Regions from separate parts of the Cetobacterium sp. 2G large genome, predicted to be linked through region 2. Evidence: riboswitches for the same ligand, from Rfam matches in the RefSeq annotation. Region 2 holds a riboswitch; each other region holds the start of a gene.
What was found. Region 2 has a riboswitch for lysine ahead of H5J23_RS09745 (Na+/H+ antiporter NhaC family protein). Riboswitches for the same ligand answer to the same signal wherever they lie in the genome.

Region 1 (5,445 bases), 800 kb from region 2:
TTTTTCTATGCTAAAATCTTTTCTTAAACGCCCCACATAAACTTCATCCGTTCCATTAGCTTCAGTAGCTAATGGGTATCTATTATTTTTCACATCATCTTCAAGCACAATGCCTTTTGTTTCTCTAAATTTTGCTTTTAGTTCTTCTAAGTTCGCTTCTCTTTCTAACTCAACATTTATCGATATAGAATGTCCATTTAAAACTGGTACTCTAACACATGTTGCAGTTATTGGAAGATTTTTTTTATTTAAAATTTTACGAGTTTCATTTATCATTTTTTCTTCCTCTTTAGTATATCCATTCTCTAAAAAAGAATCTATATGTGGTAAACAATTATTAACTATTGGATGAGGATATGTTTTTGGTTCTTCTCCTTTTAATCCTCTTTGTAAATCCTCTATTCCTTTTATTCCACTTCCCGATACAGCTTGGTATGTTGAATACACAACTCTTTTTATACCATATAGCTCATCTATTACTTTTAATGGAACAACTGATTGAATCGTTGAACAATTTGGGTTAGCTATTATACCATTATTTTTAAATATATCCTCTGGATTTACTTCTGGCACTACTAGTGGAACATTTTCGTCCATTCTCCAAGCACTACTATTGTCAACTACTATTACACCTTTTTCACTTGCAATTGGAGCAAATTTCTTACTAATATCTCCTCCAGCTGAAAATAGTGCTATATCTATCTCTCTATCAAAACTATTTTCTGTAAGCTCCTCTATCACTAAAGTTTTCCCTTTAAAAATAACCTCTTTTCCAGCTGAACGAGCCGAAGCAAAAAGATATAAATTTTTTATTGGCAAATCTCTCTCCTCTAAAACTTTTAAAAAAGTTCCACCTACCAATCCGCTTGCTCCTACTATTGCTATATTATACATTTTAGTCCCTCCATTATATTGAAAATACTTCTGCTAATTTTTCTACTACTTTTATTGTATCAGATTCTTTTATAATTAACGAGATTGAAATTTCTGATGTAGTGCATTGATAAAATGATGAATCAATCTCTGCTAATACTTCAAAAACTTTTGCTGCTACGCCAAAATTGCTTATCATTCCTATTCCTACTAAAGATATTTTTACAACTCCTGTTCTTTTTGTAACCTCTATATCTGGAATCTCCTTAGCAATCTCCTCTAATGATCTATTTAAAAAGTGCTCATCTGTCAAAGGACAAGTAAATCCTATACTTCCCTTAACGTTTTCAACTTCATTTTGTGATATCATATCAACATTAACACTATGCTTAGCTAAATTATTAAAAATGATTGCTACATTTTTAGGAATTGCTAAAAAGTTTTCTAAATTTACCATTATAACATTTTTATTTATAGATATTCCTGTTACAGCTTTTTTTTCAATTATTTCACTATTATCACATATATATGTTCCTGTTTCAACTCCTAAAGTTTGTCCAACGTAAATCTTAACGCCATATTTTTTCCCTATTTCAACTGCTCTAGTCTCCATTACTCCTGCACCTAAATTTGCCATCTCCATCATCTCCTCGTATGAAATTTTTTCAAGTTTTTTAGCATTTTTATAAACTCTAGGGTCTACACCATATATTCCTGTAACATCTGTATATATCTCGCAATCGCACTTTAATGCTGCAGCTAAGGCAACTGCACTCGTATCAGATCCACCTCTTCCTAATGTTGTTATATCGCCATCTTCATTTACCCCTTGAAATCCAGCAACAATTACAATTTTTCCATCTTTTAAATGCTTTTCTATTCTATCAATTTTTATACTTTCGATTTTATTTTTAGTATGTGTTCCACCTGTTCTTATCCCTGCTTGAGCACCAGTTAAAGAGATAGCCTTACATCCAATTTCTTTTAATGCCATACTTAAAAGAGAGATTGATTTTTGCTCTCCTGTTGATAATAATGAATCAAGTTCTCTTACATCTGGAGTTTCTGAAATCTCTTTAGCTAATTTTATCAACTCATCTGTTGTTTTTCCCATAGCTGAAACTACAATTACAATTTCATCACCATATTTATAGTTTTTAGATATATCTTTAGCTATATCTTTTATTTTTTCTATTGTTGCAACTGAGCTTCCTCCAAATTTTTTTACTACTCTCATTAGTTCCTCCTTAGATGATTTTAATAATAAAAAAAGCGATAGTCAAAAAAATAACCATCGCTTAAAACTCTCATTTCAACTATGTTAGCTTAAAATAATCCACGATAGCACAACACCAATTTGGTGACAGTTACATAAATATTCTTTATGTACCCAGCTTAAATTTTTTAGTAGAAAAACTTAAACTTCGGCAAATTTTCCTTTTAACAAACATCTTTGATCTACTAATCTCAGTTTATTTACTAATAAAATTTGCAACCTCTATCAAAATATTAATTTAAGGCAGAATATCACATTTTTTTTCAAATGTCAAAAGTTTTTTCTTAAAAGTGCTTCTATTTTAATCGGTAATCCAAAAAGATTTATAAATCCTTCTGCATCTTTTTGATTATAAACACTATCTTTTTCAAAAGTTGAATACTCCTCTGAATATAATGTAAATGGAGATGTCGTTCCTGCTAAAATAATATTTCCTTTATATAATTTTAGCTTTACTTCCCCCGTCACGAACTCTTGAGTTACATCTACAAAAGCTGTTATAGCTTTTCTTAAAGTTGTAAACCATTGACCATTATAGACTAATTTTGAAAAATCATGTGATAGTTTTATTTTTTCTTGATACGTATCTTTATCTAAACACAATCTTTCTAATTCTTCATGAGCAAAAAATAAAATTGTTCCTCCTGGAGTTTCATAAACTCCTCTTGATTTCATTCCAACCAATCTATTTTCAACCATATCTAAAACACCAATCCCATGATTTCCACCAATTTTATTTAATTGTTTTATAATTTCTACTCCACTCATTTTTTCTCCATTTATTGCAACAGGAACTCCTTTTACAAATTCAATATTTATGTACTCAGATTTTTCATTTGCTACTTCTAGAGTCTTAACCCATTGTAAAACATTCTCATAGTTAGGCTCTTTTGAAGGACATTCTAAGTCAAACCCCTCATGACTTACATGAAATAAATTCTCATCTCTACTATAAGGAGATTTTTTATGAAATGGAAGTGTAATCCCATTTTTTTCTAGATATTCAATCTCTTCCTCTCTTGATTTAATATCCCAAATTCTCCAAGGAGCTATTATTTTCAAAGATGGATCCAAAGCTTTTATAGCTAATTCAAATCTTACTTGATCATTTCCCTTACCCGTTGCTCCATGAGCTATATATTTCGCCCCTTCTATATGGGCCACCTCAACTAAAGCTTTTCCAATAACTGGTCTTGCCATTGATGTTCCTAGTAAATATTTATTTTCATAAATAGCACCTGCTTTTAATGTTGGAAATATATATTCTTCTACAAATTCATGAACTTTATCTACCAAATAAAATTTACTTGCACCTGTTAAATATGCTTTTTCTTCAATTGCTTTAAAATCCTCTGTTTGTCCTACGTTTACTGCCACTGCAATAACATCATAATCATAATTCTCCTTCAGCCACGGAATTATAACTGATGTATCTAATCCTCCTGAATATGCTAAAATAACCTTTTCCTTCATCTCTCTCCTCCTAATTAAAATGTTTTATTATTAATTCATCATAAATACCCTCTGCTTTTATCTCTTCCAAAGCTTTATTTACTTTTTTAATAAGATTTTCATTATTTTTTTCTGCTGCTATTGCATATTTTTCAACTTCACTATCTATTTCTATTATTTTTAAACCTTTATTTTTTGCCACATAACTTTGAGCTGGAACTGAATCTAATATCATTGCATCAATATTTCCACCTTTTAAAGCCATAATAGAAGATGGTGCTGAATTGTACTGAACTTTGTTAACTCCTTGAATTTTAGATATTATTAAGTCCCCTGTGTATCCAAGTACCACTCCTACTTTTTTATTTTTTAATGAATCCATATTGATTATAGTACCTTCATTTTCTGGAACTATAATAACTTGATTAGCTACAAAGTAATCATTTGAAAAATTTACAAACTTCTCTCTTTCTTTTGTTACTGTCATTCCTGCAATTATTAAATCTATTTTATTTGTTTGAAGTGCTGGCAATAATCCATCAAAAGCTATATTCTTTATTTTTATCTCTTTTCCAATTTTTTCACCAATTTTATTTATTAAATCAATATCAAATCCTATAATCTCCCCATTTTCCATATACTCAAAAGGTGCAAACTCAGCATTTGTTCCAACATATAAAACTTCTTTTGATAATACAATTGCTCCCATTAAAATAAATAATAAAATTCCTAATATTTTTTTCATAATATCCTCCTAAATATTTTTTTGTATAAAAAAAGCCAGTGCTTTAAAACACTGGCTCAAATAATATAAATCTATAGAATAATAAAAAAATTAAACTATAATAAAATACCTGAGATTGCTTTCTTGGCACACAAAAATTCTATTTTTTTGTTATAGTTATTGTGTGTCCTTAAAACTCTTCTCATAGTCATTTTATTTCCTCCTATTTTTTTATTTGAAATGATAATAGCAAATTTAATCCCTTATTGTCAAACTTTTTTTCAAATTTTATAAAATAAATTGCTGAATTTTTTTAAAAATACTATAATAATACTAAAATAAAAGAAAATAGAGGTATTTTATGAACTTAAACAAATTCTTACTTATTAATCTTTTTAGTAAATTAAAATCAGAATCTCTTTTTTTAATAGCAACTTTTTTTGCTATTATCACAAGTTTTATTATTCTTCCTAAGTTTTCATATATTGATACACATGTATTAATGATTCTTTTTAACCTAATGGTTGTAGTAGAACTTTATAAAAAAGAAAATGTTTTGGATTTTATAGCTATTAACTTTTTAAAAAAATATAATAGTCAAAGAATTATATGTGCTGCATTAATTATTTTAGTTTTTTTCTTTAGCATGTTTCTAACTAATGATGTTGCTCTTATAACTTTTATTCCATTAACTATTATAATTGGAAAGAAATCTAATTTTTCAACTTTAAAAATAGTTATTTTAGAAACTATTGCAGCCAACTTAGGAAGTGCACTAACGCCTATGGGGAGTCCTCAAAATATCTATTTATATTCTAAATTTGCTCCAGCTCCAATTGAATTTTTTAAAATTACTTTTGGTATATCTACCATTGGCCTTGTTATTTTATTACTTGTTAATTTTTTTACTCCTAAAGAGGAGTTAATTTTTGAACTTGAAACTCCTATATTCAAAAAAAATATCAATGTTTTTGTTTCAACAGCTATATTTATCTCCGTTTTGTTAAGTATATTCTTTAAACTTCCAATTATTTATATCACAATTTTTAATATTGGGTATTTAACTTATAAAAAAGAAAATATTTTTCAAAAAATAGATTGGATTCTTTTAGCTACTTTT
Region 2 (5,445 bases):
ATAATTTTTGACTTAAAATTTAAAAACAGAAAAGGTGTTGCAAACAGTCTAAGTAGGTATGTAAAAGAGTCTATAGAACAGATTCAAATAAAAGAAGAGATTGATGTGGTAATATCTGTCCCTGTGAATAAAAAGAGATTTCTAGAAAGAGGATATAATCAAGTTGATGAAATACTAAAATCAGCAGATATAAAATTTGAAAATATTGAAAGAATAAAAAATACAAAACATATGTATGAGATAAAAGAACATGAAAAAAGAAAAGAAAATGTAAAAAAAGCATTTAAAGTAACAAGAGATTATTTTCAAAAAAATATATTAATAGTTGATGATATTGTAACAACAGGTGCAACAATAAAAGAGATAGAAAAAGAATTTTTAGAAAATCAGAAGGCAAAAAGTGTAGTTTTTTTTACAATAGCTGTAGTGCGAGATTATTTTAAATGACTAAAATGAGGATGGGTAGAAATGGAGATTTTTATAAATGGTGAAAAGATAAATATAGGAATAAAGAATACAAAGTTATTGAATGTATTAGAAAAATTAGAGGCAAATGTAATTCAAAATGGTGAAGTTATTGTTGAATTAAAACTTGATGGAGAGATGGTGGATGGTAAATCTTTACCTTTAAATAAAAAAGTAAAGATTTTAGAGTTAACAACACGTTCACATAGAGAGATTTTAATAGAATCTTTATATCTTTTAGAGCCTTATTCTGATAGATTTTTTGAAAATTTATCTGAAGTAGAAGAAGAGATGAATGATATTGGAAAAATAATAGAGATGGTAAGTTTTGTTGAGTGGGTATTTGGAATAGTACTGTCTCTAAAAGAAGCAACGGCAATAGATTTATTATACTCTGATTACAACGAGTATGTAGAAGAGTTTAAGAAATATGCAGAAGAGATTTTTGAAGCCTTTAAAAAGGAGGATTTTGTAGGGATTATAGAGCTTTTAGAAGGAGCAATAGTACCATTACTAGAGGATTTATTAGCAAACTCAAAAGATTACCTAAAAGAGGTTTTAAAAGAAGAAGGTAGAAGAAAATTACTAAATTAGAGAAAAAAATACTCAAAATAGGATGAAAATATAGACAATGTCGTGCGTGTTAAAAAACTAGAAATTATGTTATTATAAAATTAAAATTAATAAAAAAGTTTTGGAGGGAGAAATCAATGAGAAAGACAATAATCGCAGGAAACTGGAAAATGAATAAAACAGTAGCAGAAACAAAAGCTACATTATCAGAGTTAAAAGAGTTAACAAATGGTATAGAAGGAGTAGAAATTGTAATTGGAGCTCCATTTACAGCTTTAGAATCAGCTGTAAAAACAGTTGAAGGATCAAATGTTGCAATAGCTGCACAAAACATGCATCCGAAAGATTCAGGAGCATACACAGGAGAAATATCACCAGTTATGTTAAAAGAAATTGGAGTAAAATACGTTATATTAGGACATTCAGAAAGAAGAGAGTATTTCCATGAGTCTAATGCTTTCATTAATGAAAAAGTAAAGGCAGCTTTAGCTCACGATTTAATTCCAATATTATGTATTGGAGAAAAATTAGAGGAAAGAGAATCAGGAAAAACATCTGAAGTAAACGAAAAGCAAATTAGAGAAGGATTAGCAGGATTAACACCTGAAGAGGCAGTTAAAGTTGTTGTGGCATACGAACCAGTATGGGCTATAGGAACTGGAAAAACAGCTACACCAGAAATGGCAGAAGAGACTCATAAAGAGATTAGAGATGTATTAATAGCTATGTTTGGAGCAGAAGCAGCATCAGAAATGACAATCCAATATGGAGGATCAATGAATGCTAAAAATGCAGCAGAGTTATTAGCAATGGAAAATATAGATGGTGGACTTGTAGGAGGAGCTTCGTTAGATGCACCAACATTTATTCAAGTTATAAAAGCAGGAGCAAGATAATAAAAATTAGGAGGCTAAAAAATGGCTAAAAAACCTTTAATGTTAATGGTTCTTGATGGTTGGGGATACAACCCAAATGCAACAGAAAAAAATGCTATTGCAGAAGCAAAACCAGAAAATTTTGAAAGATTATTTAATACTTATCCACATACATTAATAAAAGCATCTGGAGAAGCTGTAGGATTACCAGAAGGACAAATGGGTAACTCTGAGGTAGGACACTTAAATTTAGGTGCTGGAAGAGTTATTTATCAACCTCTAGTAGAAATTACAAAAGAGATTAGAGATGGAGAATTTTTTGAAAAAGCTAAAGTTGTAGAAGCATTTAACTATGCTAAAAATAATGATAAAGCAATTCATTTCATGGGACTTTTATCAGATGGAGGAGTTCACTCTCATATTAATCACCTATTTGGATTATTAGAGATGGCAAAAAGAACAGGATTAACAAAAGTATATATCCATGCATTTATGGATGGAAGAGATACTGCTCCTACTTCAGGATTAGAGTTTATAAAAAAATTAGAAGAAAAAATAAAAGAGATAGGAGTAGGAGAAATTGCAACTATTTCTGGAAGATATTTTTCAATGGATAGAGATACTAACTGGGATAGAACAGAAAAGGCTTATGATGCTATAGTTGGAAAAGTAGAAGTAACTGAAAAAACTCCTGAACAAATTATAGAAGATTCATATGCTGAAAAAATAACAGATGAATTTATAAAGCCAGTTTTATTAACAAAATCTGGAGAAATCAAAAAAGGTGATGTTGTAATTAATTTCAATTACAGACCAGATAGAGCTAGACAAATAACAAGAGCTTTAACAGATAAAGACTTTAAAGGATTCCAAAGAGAATATTTAGAGCCTAAATACTACTGCATGAGACAGTATGATTCAACTATAGATGCAGAAATCATTTATACAGATAAAGACATAACTAACACTTTAGGAGAAGTTATATCAAATCACAACTTAACTCAGTTAAGAACAGCTGAAACTGAAAAGTATGCACACGTTACTTTCTTCTTTAACGGAGGAAAAGAAACTGAATTCAAAGGTGAAGAGAGAATATTAGTTGCATCTCCAAAAGTTGCAACATATGACTTACAACCAGAAATGTCAGCTCCAGAATTAACAAAGAAAGTTTTAGAAGCATTAGATTCTGATAAGTTTGATGTTATTGTAATGAACTTTGCTAATCCTGATATGGTTGGACACACTGGTGTATTTGACGCAGCTGTAAAAGCAATAAAAGCTGTTGATAAAGGTGTGGGAGAGATTGTTAATAAAGTTCTAGAATTAGATGGAACAGTATTAATAACAGCTGACCATGGAAATGCTGAAAAAATGGTAGACCCAGTAACAAATGAGGCATTTACTGCGCATACAACAAATGAGGTACCATTTATATATGTTTCTAATAATTTTAAAGGACAACTAAACCATGGAAAGTTAGCTGACGTGGCTCCAACAATGTTAGAAATATTAAATATTGAGAAACCAGCTGAAATGAATGGAGTTTCTTTAATAAAAAAATAATTGACAGAGAAAACAAATAATGATACTATAATTTAAAGTTTCGAAAATTTAATATTTTAGGTAGAGGTTGCGAATGACAAGAGTAACTCAATAGAGCTGGACAGAGCGCTGAAGTTGAGAGAAAGGGAAGTTCGCCGAAATGAAGATTAAGTCAAAAATCTTTGTTGGGCATGTGAAAAATATTCATATGACTGTCATCAGATAGAATCTGGTGTTGTGCTATCCAAAATTTGTGATATATTTTGCAGATTAGCTACCGTATTTTCCATACGGTAGTTTTTTTTACCTAAAATTTCAGTGAAACTAAAATATAAAATTAAACTTGGAGGTTTTAGGATGAACAGAATAACAGAACTATTAAAATTAAGTCCAGTTGCTATATTAGCAATGTTAATGTTTATGGGATATGATGCTTTAATAGCAGCACCTATAGCAACAGTATATGCAGCATTAGTTGCAGGATTTGTTGAAAAGAAGAAAGTAAATGATATAATTGAAGCAGTTATAAATAATGCAAAAGAGATGCAGGTTGCATTTTTTATTTTAATGGTAGCATATGCTATGGCAGAAGTGTTCATGTCAACAGGGGTTGGAGCTTCTATTATAAATTTAGCTTTAAATGTGGGATTGACAGGGAGAACAGTAGCAGTTGTAGGAATAATCGTAACATCAGTTTTATCAATAGCAACAGGAACAAGCTGGGGAACATTTGCTGCTTGTGCACCGATATTTTTATGGCTTAACCATATCGTTGGAGGGAATATTGCCTTAACAGTAGGAGCAATAGCTGGTGGAGCATGTTTTGGAGATAACATAGGACTTATATCAGATACAACAATTGTAAGTTCTGGAATTCAAAAAGTTGAAGTAATAAAGAGAATAAGACACCAAGGATATTGGTCTGGACTAGTTTTAATATTAGGAATTGTAGCTTTTTATGTAGCTGGAGTAGCAATGGGATTACCTACAACTACAGGAGATGCAGCAACAGCTATTGGACAAATACCAGAAGAGGTTTGGATAGTACTTGCTGAAAAAAGAGAGTCTGCAGTTACGTTACTAAATCAAGTAAAAACAGGTGTACCAACTTATATGATAATACCATTAATTCTTGTTTTGATAGCAGCGTTTAGAGGATTAACAACACTTTTATGTTTGTTCATAGGAATATTTGCAGCATATATATTAGGTATGTTTGCAGGAACAGTTGAAAGTACAGGTGCATTTTTAAATCTACTATATTCTGGATTTGAGGGTGCAGGATCTTGGGTAATTGTAATGATGATGTGGGTTGCAGCATTCGGTGGAATAATGAAGTTGATGGATGCGTTTAGACCGTTATCAAATATAGTGGTTGCAGTTTCAAAAAATGTAAGACAATTGATGTTTTGTAATGGAGTACTATCTATATTAGGAAATGCTGGTTTAGCAGATGAGATGGCTCAGATAGTTACTATGGGACCAATTATAAGAGAGATTGTTGAGAAAAATGTTGAAGGTTCACCAGAGGATATTGAAACATTAAGACTTAGAAATGCGACATTTAGTGATGCTCTAGGAGTGTTTGGATCACAACTAATTCCATGGCATGTATATATAGGATTTTATTTAGGAATAGCTCAAGCTGTTTATCCATTATATAAATTTAGTGCAATGGATATAATCAAATTCAATTTCTTAGCATTAATAGCAGTATCAACAATTTTAATAGCAACATTAACAGGATTAGATAGATTTATTCCAAGATTTGGATTACCAAGTGAACCAAAAGTAAGATTAAAAAAGGCAACTGTAGAAAATTGTGTAGGTGAAAAAGCTTAAAAATTAAAACCCTTACTAAATAAAGTGAGGGTTTTTTTATTTACAAAAGGTTTTATATATGGTAAAATCTAAAGTAAAATAAAATTTCAGGAGGAATCTCTAAAATGATAGGTATAGGAATAGTAGGACTTCCAAATGTTGGAAAGTC
Region 3 (5,445 bases), on a different contig from region 2:
AGAAATAAAAACTTAATACCAAGTGATTATAAAATAGAGTACTCTTCACAACCTGAGATAGTACTATTTGATGGGCATGAGATTGAGTTAGCAAGAATGACATTAGATACTTTTCCAAAGGCTCTAACTGTTTTAGATGCAGGAAGTTATAAAGAGGAAACTGTTGAGTTAGCTCAGAAAGTTGACTATCTAATATGTTCTGAGGATTTTGCAAGGGATTACACAAAAGTAGAGAGATTAACTGAGGAAAACTATAAAGAGGTTTTTTCTAAATTAGAAGATTTAAATGGAAAAACTGTAGTTATAACTTTAGGAGAAAAAGGGTGTATATATAGAAAAAATGGAGAGTTATATAACTTCCCTGCCTTTAAAACAAAAGCTATTGATACAACAGGAGCTGGAGATATATTCCATGGTGCCTTTGTCTATAGTTTAGGAAAAGGGTATGACTTTACAGAGGCAATTAAGTTTTCATCAGTATGTGCATCACTATCTGTGGAGAAAATAGGTGGAAGAGAATCAATACCTGAATTAAAAGACGTATACGAGAGGATGGAAAAATGGCAAAGTACAGATTTCAAGATTTAGGATTAGTTAATACAAAAGAGATGTTTAGAAAGGCCAATGAAAAAGGGTATTCAATACCAGCTTTTAACTTCGCTAACTTAGAGCAATTAAAGGCGATACTGAATGCTTGTCATGAGGCTAATTCAGATGTTATTTTACAGATTTCAGAATCAGCAAGAAACTATATAGGTAAAGAAACTCTACCTCTTATGGTAAAGGGTGCTATTTTAGATTTAAGAGCTAAAGGTAGCAACATTGGAGTAGCTTTAAATTTAGATCATGGTAAGGACTATGATTTAATTAAGGATTGTTTAGATTATGGTTTTTCATCTGTTATGATAGATGCTTCTCACGAGGAGTTTTATAAGAATATTGAAAAGACTAGAGAGGTAGTTGATTTAGCGAAGGAGTACGACGCTTCAGTTGAGGGAGAGTTAGGAGTTCTATCTGGAATAGAGGATGAGATATCTTCTGATGAGAATAAGTTTACTAATCCTAAAGAGGTAGTTGAGTTTGTTCAAAAGACTGGTGTAGATTCACTAGCTATTGCCATTGGAACTGCTCATGGAGCACACAAATTTAAACCTGGGGAAGATCCAAAGTTAAGATTGGATATTCTTGAAAATATAAGAGAGGTTTTAGGAGAGTTCCCAATTGTTTTACATGGGTCATCTTCAGTTCCTGGAGAGTATATTGAAAAGTTTAGAGATAATGGTGGAATGATAAAAGATGCCATTGGAATCCCTGATTTAGAGTTAAAAAAGGCATCTAAATCTATAGTTACAAAGATAAATGTGGATACTGATGGAAGATTGGTATTTACAAGTACACTTTTAGAATACATGAAAAACAATCCTAAAGAGATGGACTTGAAAAAGTATTTAGGTGTACCTAAGAAGGCTATGGAAAGCTATTATTCTGAAAAGATAACGAGAGTATTTAAATAGAGAGATGTTGTAATTTTATAAAAAAAATTTGCTTTAAATTTTTTTGTGTGATATTATGTGTCTAATAAAAAATACAAAGGTAGAGGTTGCAGAGGACAAGAGTAAGTTGATGGAGCTAGACAAAGCTTTGAAGTCAGTTGAAAGGGGAATTTGCCGAAATAAAAATTCGTCAAAATTTTTATTGGGGATATAGAGAACATCTATATAACTGTCATTAGGTATCTAATGTTGTGCTATCCAAAGTTGTAAAACAATTTTCTTATATATCATATAGTGAAATTTTACAAAACTACCATAACTTTTTTGTGGTAGTTTTTTTTTATTAAAAAATGAAAAAAGGGGAAAATAATATGAGTTATTTAAGTAGGGTAAATGATGTTTTTAGTTTTTTAAATCCAATAACGGATGTTCTGTGGGAGTTTCCAAGAAACTTGGAGTTTTACAAAAATATCCCAATAATAGGTGAGTTTTCACTGGCTATTTTACTACTAATAGGGTGTGGACTATATTTCACACTGAAACTAAATTTTGTACAGATCAGATATTTTAAAAGAAGTGTGGATATTTTAAAGAGAAAAAATGAAACTAAAATTGGAATATCTCCAATGGCCTCTTTTCTACTAAGTAGTGCCACGAGAATTGGACCAGGAAACATAATGGGAGTAACAGGTGCTGTTTTAGCAGGAGGGCCTGGAGCACTATTTTGGATGTGGGTTAGTGCATTCTTTGGAATGGCAACATGTTTTGTAGAAGCTACTCTTTCTCAAATTTTTAAAGAAAAAAATGGAGATGATTATGTTGGAGGAATAGCTTACTATGGTAGAAGATTACTAAATAACAGTAAAGTTGTTGGTTTTATAATAGCTGTAGCATATATTTTTTATGCACTATTTACACTACCATCTCAAGTATTTCATATGTTTACAGCATTTGGATCAGTTGCTAGTCAAGTTACAGGAAGTGTTTATGCTAGAACAGATACTTTATATATTGTAATAGGTTTATTGATTATCTTAGTTACAACAATAATTATTTTTGGTGGAATTAGAAGAGTGGCACTAGCTACAGACTTTATAGTTCCAATAATGGCAGTGACATATTTTGTAATAGCACTGTTTTTAATAGGAATAAACTTAGACAAAGTTCCATACTTTTTTACAGCTGTATTTAGGGGAGCTTTTAGTCCTGAAGCTATCTTTGGAGGAGCTATGGGAATTGCACTGCAACAGGGTATAAAAAGAGGACTAATGTCTAATGAAGCTGGACAGGGAACTGTTACTATGGCAGCGGCGGCAGCAGATGCAAAGCACCCAGTTGAGCAAGGGTTTATTCAATCTTTTGGAGTTTTTGTAGATACCTTTGTAATTTGTACAATCTCTGGATTCTTAGTTATAATTGCTAATGTTTGGAATTTAGATGGGTTTGACTTTATGGCTTTAAGAAGTGATAAATTAGGTTACTTTATAACATCATTAAAGGTACTATCTCCAACAATGTTAGAGAAACCTATTCAGTTCTTAGTTGCTCTATGCTATGGAATGTTTGCTTTTTCAACTATCTTAGGAATGATAGCCTTTATAGAGGTTTCAGCAACAGAGATATCAAGAAACAAGGTTTTCCTAAATATTATGAAACTAATATCTTCACTAGTTTTCATACCTTTTGGAGTAGCATGTGTTTGGTCTGGAGCAGAGTTAGATAATATTTGGATAATAAGTGATTTAACAAATATCATGATGGTGTATATAAACGTACCTTTAATTATAATAGGGTTTAAATATAGTCAAATGGCCTTAAAGGACTATGAGGAAAAAGGGGGATTATTATGAAATTTTTAGGAACTATGAAAGATGTTAATGGAGTTTTAGAGATTGGTGGAGTTTTGGTAATGAAGCTACAGGAGGAGTATGGAACACCTCTTTACATATATGATTTAGAGCTTATGGAGAAAAAAATTACAGCTTTAAAAGAGGGATTTCATAGTGAGAAATTTAAAACAACGATTGTTTATGCTTCAAAAGCTTATCTGTCAAAAGGGATGGTTCAAGTAGTTGATAAAATGGGGTTAGATATAGACGCCGTTTCAGCAGGGGAACTACATACAATTTTATCTACAAAAATTAATCCTAAAAAGATTCATATGCATGGAAATAATAAATCATTAGAAGAGTTAGAGATGTGTGTAGGAAGTGAGATTGGAAGTATAATTTTAGATAATAGATTTGAGGCTAAAAGAGTTGCTGATGTTTGTAAAAGATTAGGTAAAAAAATAGATGTAATGTTAAGATTAAACATAGGAATAGATGCTCACACTCATGAGTATATAAAAACAGCAAAGCACACTTCTAAATTTGGAGAATCTATTTTTGATAAGGATATAGTGGAGATTGTAAGGGATATAGTAGCTCAAGATGAGCTAAATTTCTTAGGGTTTCACTGTCACATAGGGTCACAGATTTTTGATGAGTTAGCATTTTGTGAAGGTATAGAAACTATGGTTAAATTCACAAAGGAGATTTCAGAAAAATTAAATATAAAAATACCTGAGATAAACCTTGGTGGAGGGTTTGGAGTTAGATATACAGAAGAGGATACAGATGTAGATCTAAAAAAATTAATGAAAAAAATTGTGAAATCTTTAGAGGTGACTTTAGAGGTTGAAAACTTTAGTATTGAAAAGGTGTCAATAGAACCAGGGCGTTCGATAGTGGCTCAAGCTGGAAGTACTCTTTATACAGTGGGTGGGAAGAAGAAAACCTTTGGTGGAGAGAAGTATGTCTTTATAGATGGTGGAATGACAGATAATATAAGACCAGCTCTATATAATGCTAAGTACGAAAGTGTTGTAGCTAATAGATTAGATGAGGAGAAAAAGGAAGTTATCTCTTTAGCTGGAAAGTGCTGTGAGTCAGGAGATGTAATTATAAAAGATACAAAGTTAGGAAAGTGTGACGAGGGGGATTTAGTTCTTGTTAGTTGTACAGGTGCCTATGGGCACTCAATGAGTAGTAACTACAATAAAGCTTTAAAACCAGCTGTAGTTTTTGTAAAAAATGGACGTAGTTATTTGGTTTCTAAAAGAGAAACTTATGAGGATTTAGTGAGAAACGATTTAATGTTAGAGGAGATTTAAAGATTTAGTAAAGAAAAAGTCAAGTTTTTAACGTTAAAAACTTGACTTTAAATCAATAACATATAATTAATTCATCATTATCTTAATATATCTAGTAAATCATAAGCTCTATAAATTTTATTTCTTTTCTTATCATCAGCATATAAAAATTTACCTTGTACTAACTTATTAATATTTTTATTAATGGTATTATAGCTTGCATCTATTTTTCCGTCAAATTCTTTTGAAGTAAAAACTATTTTCTCAAACATAATATTAACATAGTTAATGTGAATGTTATTGTCAGATGCAAAGTTGATTGCTTTTGAATAATATTCATCAACAGCTTTCAATTTACCTAAATATTTATCAGCTTGTTTTATTGCAGAATCTAAAAAGAAATCAATCCAATCCAACCAATTTGGATTATCTGCTCTTAAATTATTCAATAAAGTATAGTATTTAAATTTGTTTTTTTCCAACTCCTCACTTATAAAAAATGATGGTTTTGAGATAACTTTAGTTTCTAATAGATAAAGCATAATAAGTACTCTTCCTAACCTTCCGTTTCCATCTAAGTAAGGGTGTATTGTTTCAAACTGAGCATGTATAATTGCAGCTTTCAGCAAAGCATCTAGTGTATTGCAATCCTCAGAGTTTATATAGTGCTCTAAATTTCCAATTAGTTTATCTATATTTTGTGGTTCTGGTGGTATATAAGTTGCATCTTCTATTTTACCATTTGGACCTATAAAATTTTGAATTTTTCTATATTCACCAGGACTTCTATTTGAACCCTTAGATTTTTTTAAAAGAACT

Region 1: linked by a shared signal. The riboswitch ahead of H5J23_RS05980 (aspartate kinase) and the one ahead of H5J23_RS09745 (Na+/H+ antiporter NhaC family protein) in region 2 are both predicted to bind lysine.
Region 3: linked by a shared signal. The riboswitch ahead of H5J23_RS01515 (sodium:alanine symporter family protein) and the one ahead of H5J23_RS09745 (Na+/H+ antiporter NhaC family protein) in region 2 are both predicted to bind lysine.

Annotation. Positions count from the first base shown of each region.
Region 1 is NZ_JACHTH010000005.1:659,185-664,629, reverse strand. It holds gene H5J23_RS05985 (aspartate-semialdehyde dehydrogenase) at 1-894, opposite strand, end outside; gene H5J23_RS05980 (aspartate kinase) at 908-2,110, opposite strand; lysine riboswitch at 2,208-2,382, opposite strand; gene H5J23_RS05975 (argininosuccinate synthase) at 2,420-3,622, opposite strand; gene H5J23_RS05970 (basic amino acid ABC transporter substrate-binding protein) at 3,633-4,346, opposite strand; gene H5J23_RS05965 (SLC13 family permease) at 4,687-5,445, shown strand, end outside.
Region 2 is NZ_JACHTH010000005.1:1,455,580-1,461,024, reverse strand. It holds gene H5J23_RS09765 (ComF family protein) at 1-447, shown strand, start outside; gene H5J23_RS09760 (hypothetical protein) at 469-1,059, shown strand; gene tpiA (triose-phosphate isomerase) at 1,176-1,934, shown strand; gene gpmI (2,3-bisphosphoglycerate-independent phosphoglycerate mutase) at 1,956-3,476, shown strand; lysine riboswitch at 3,530-3,706, shown strand; gene H5J23_RS09745 (Na+/H+ antiporter NhaC family protein) at 3,822-5,297, shown strand; gene ychF (redox-regulated ATPase YchF) at 5,402-5,445, shown strand, end outside.
Region 3 is NZ_JACHTH010000003.1:45,550-50,994, reverse strand. It holds gene H5J23_RS01525 (carbohydrate kinase family protein) at 1-588, shown strand, start outside; gene H5J23_RS01520 (ketose-bisphosphate aldolase) at 561-1,514, shown strand; lysine riboswitch at 1,587-1,758, shown strand; gene H5J23_RS01515 (sodium:alanine symporter family protein) at 1,865-3,343, shown strand; gene lysA (diaminopimelate decarboxylase) at 3,340-4,647, shown strand; gene H5J23_RS01505 (Fic family protein) at 4,725-5,445, opposite strand, start outside.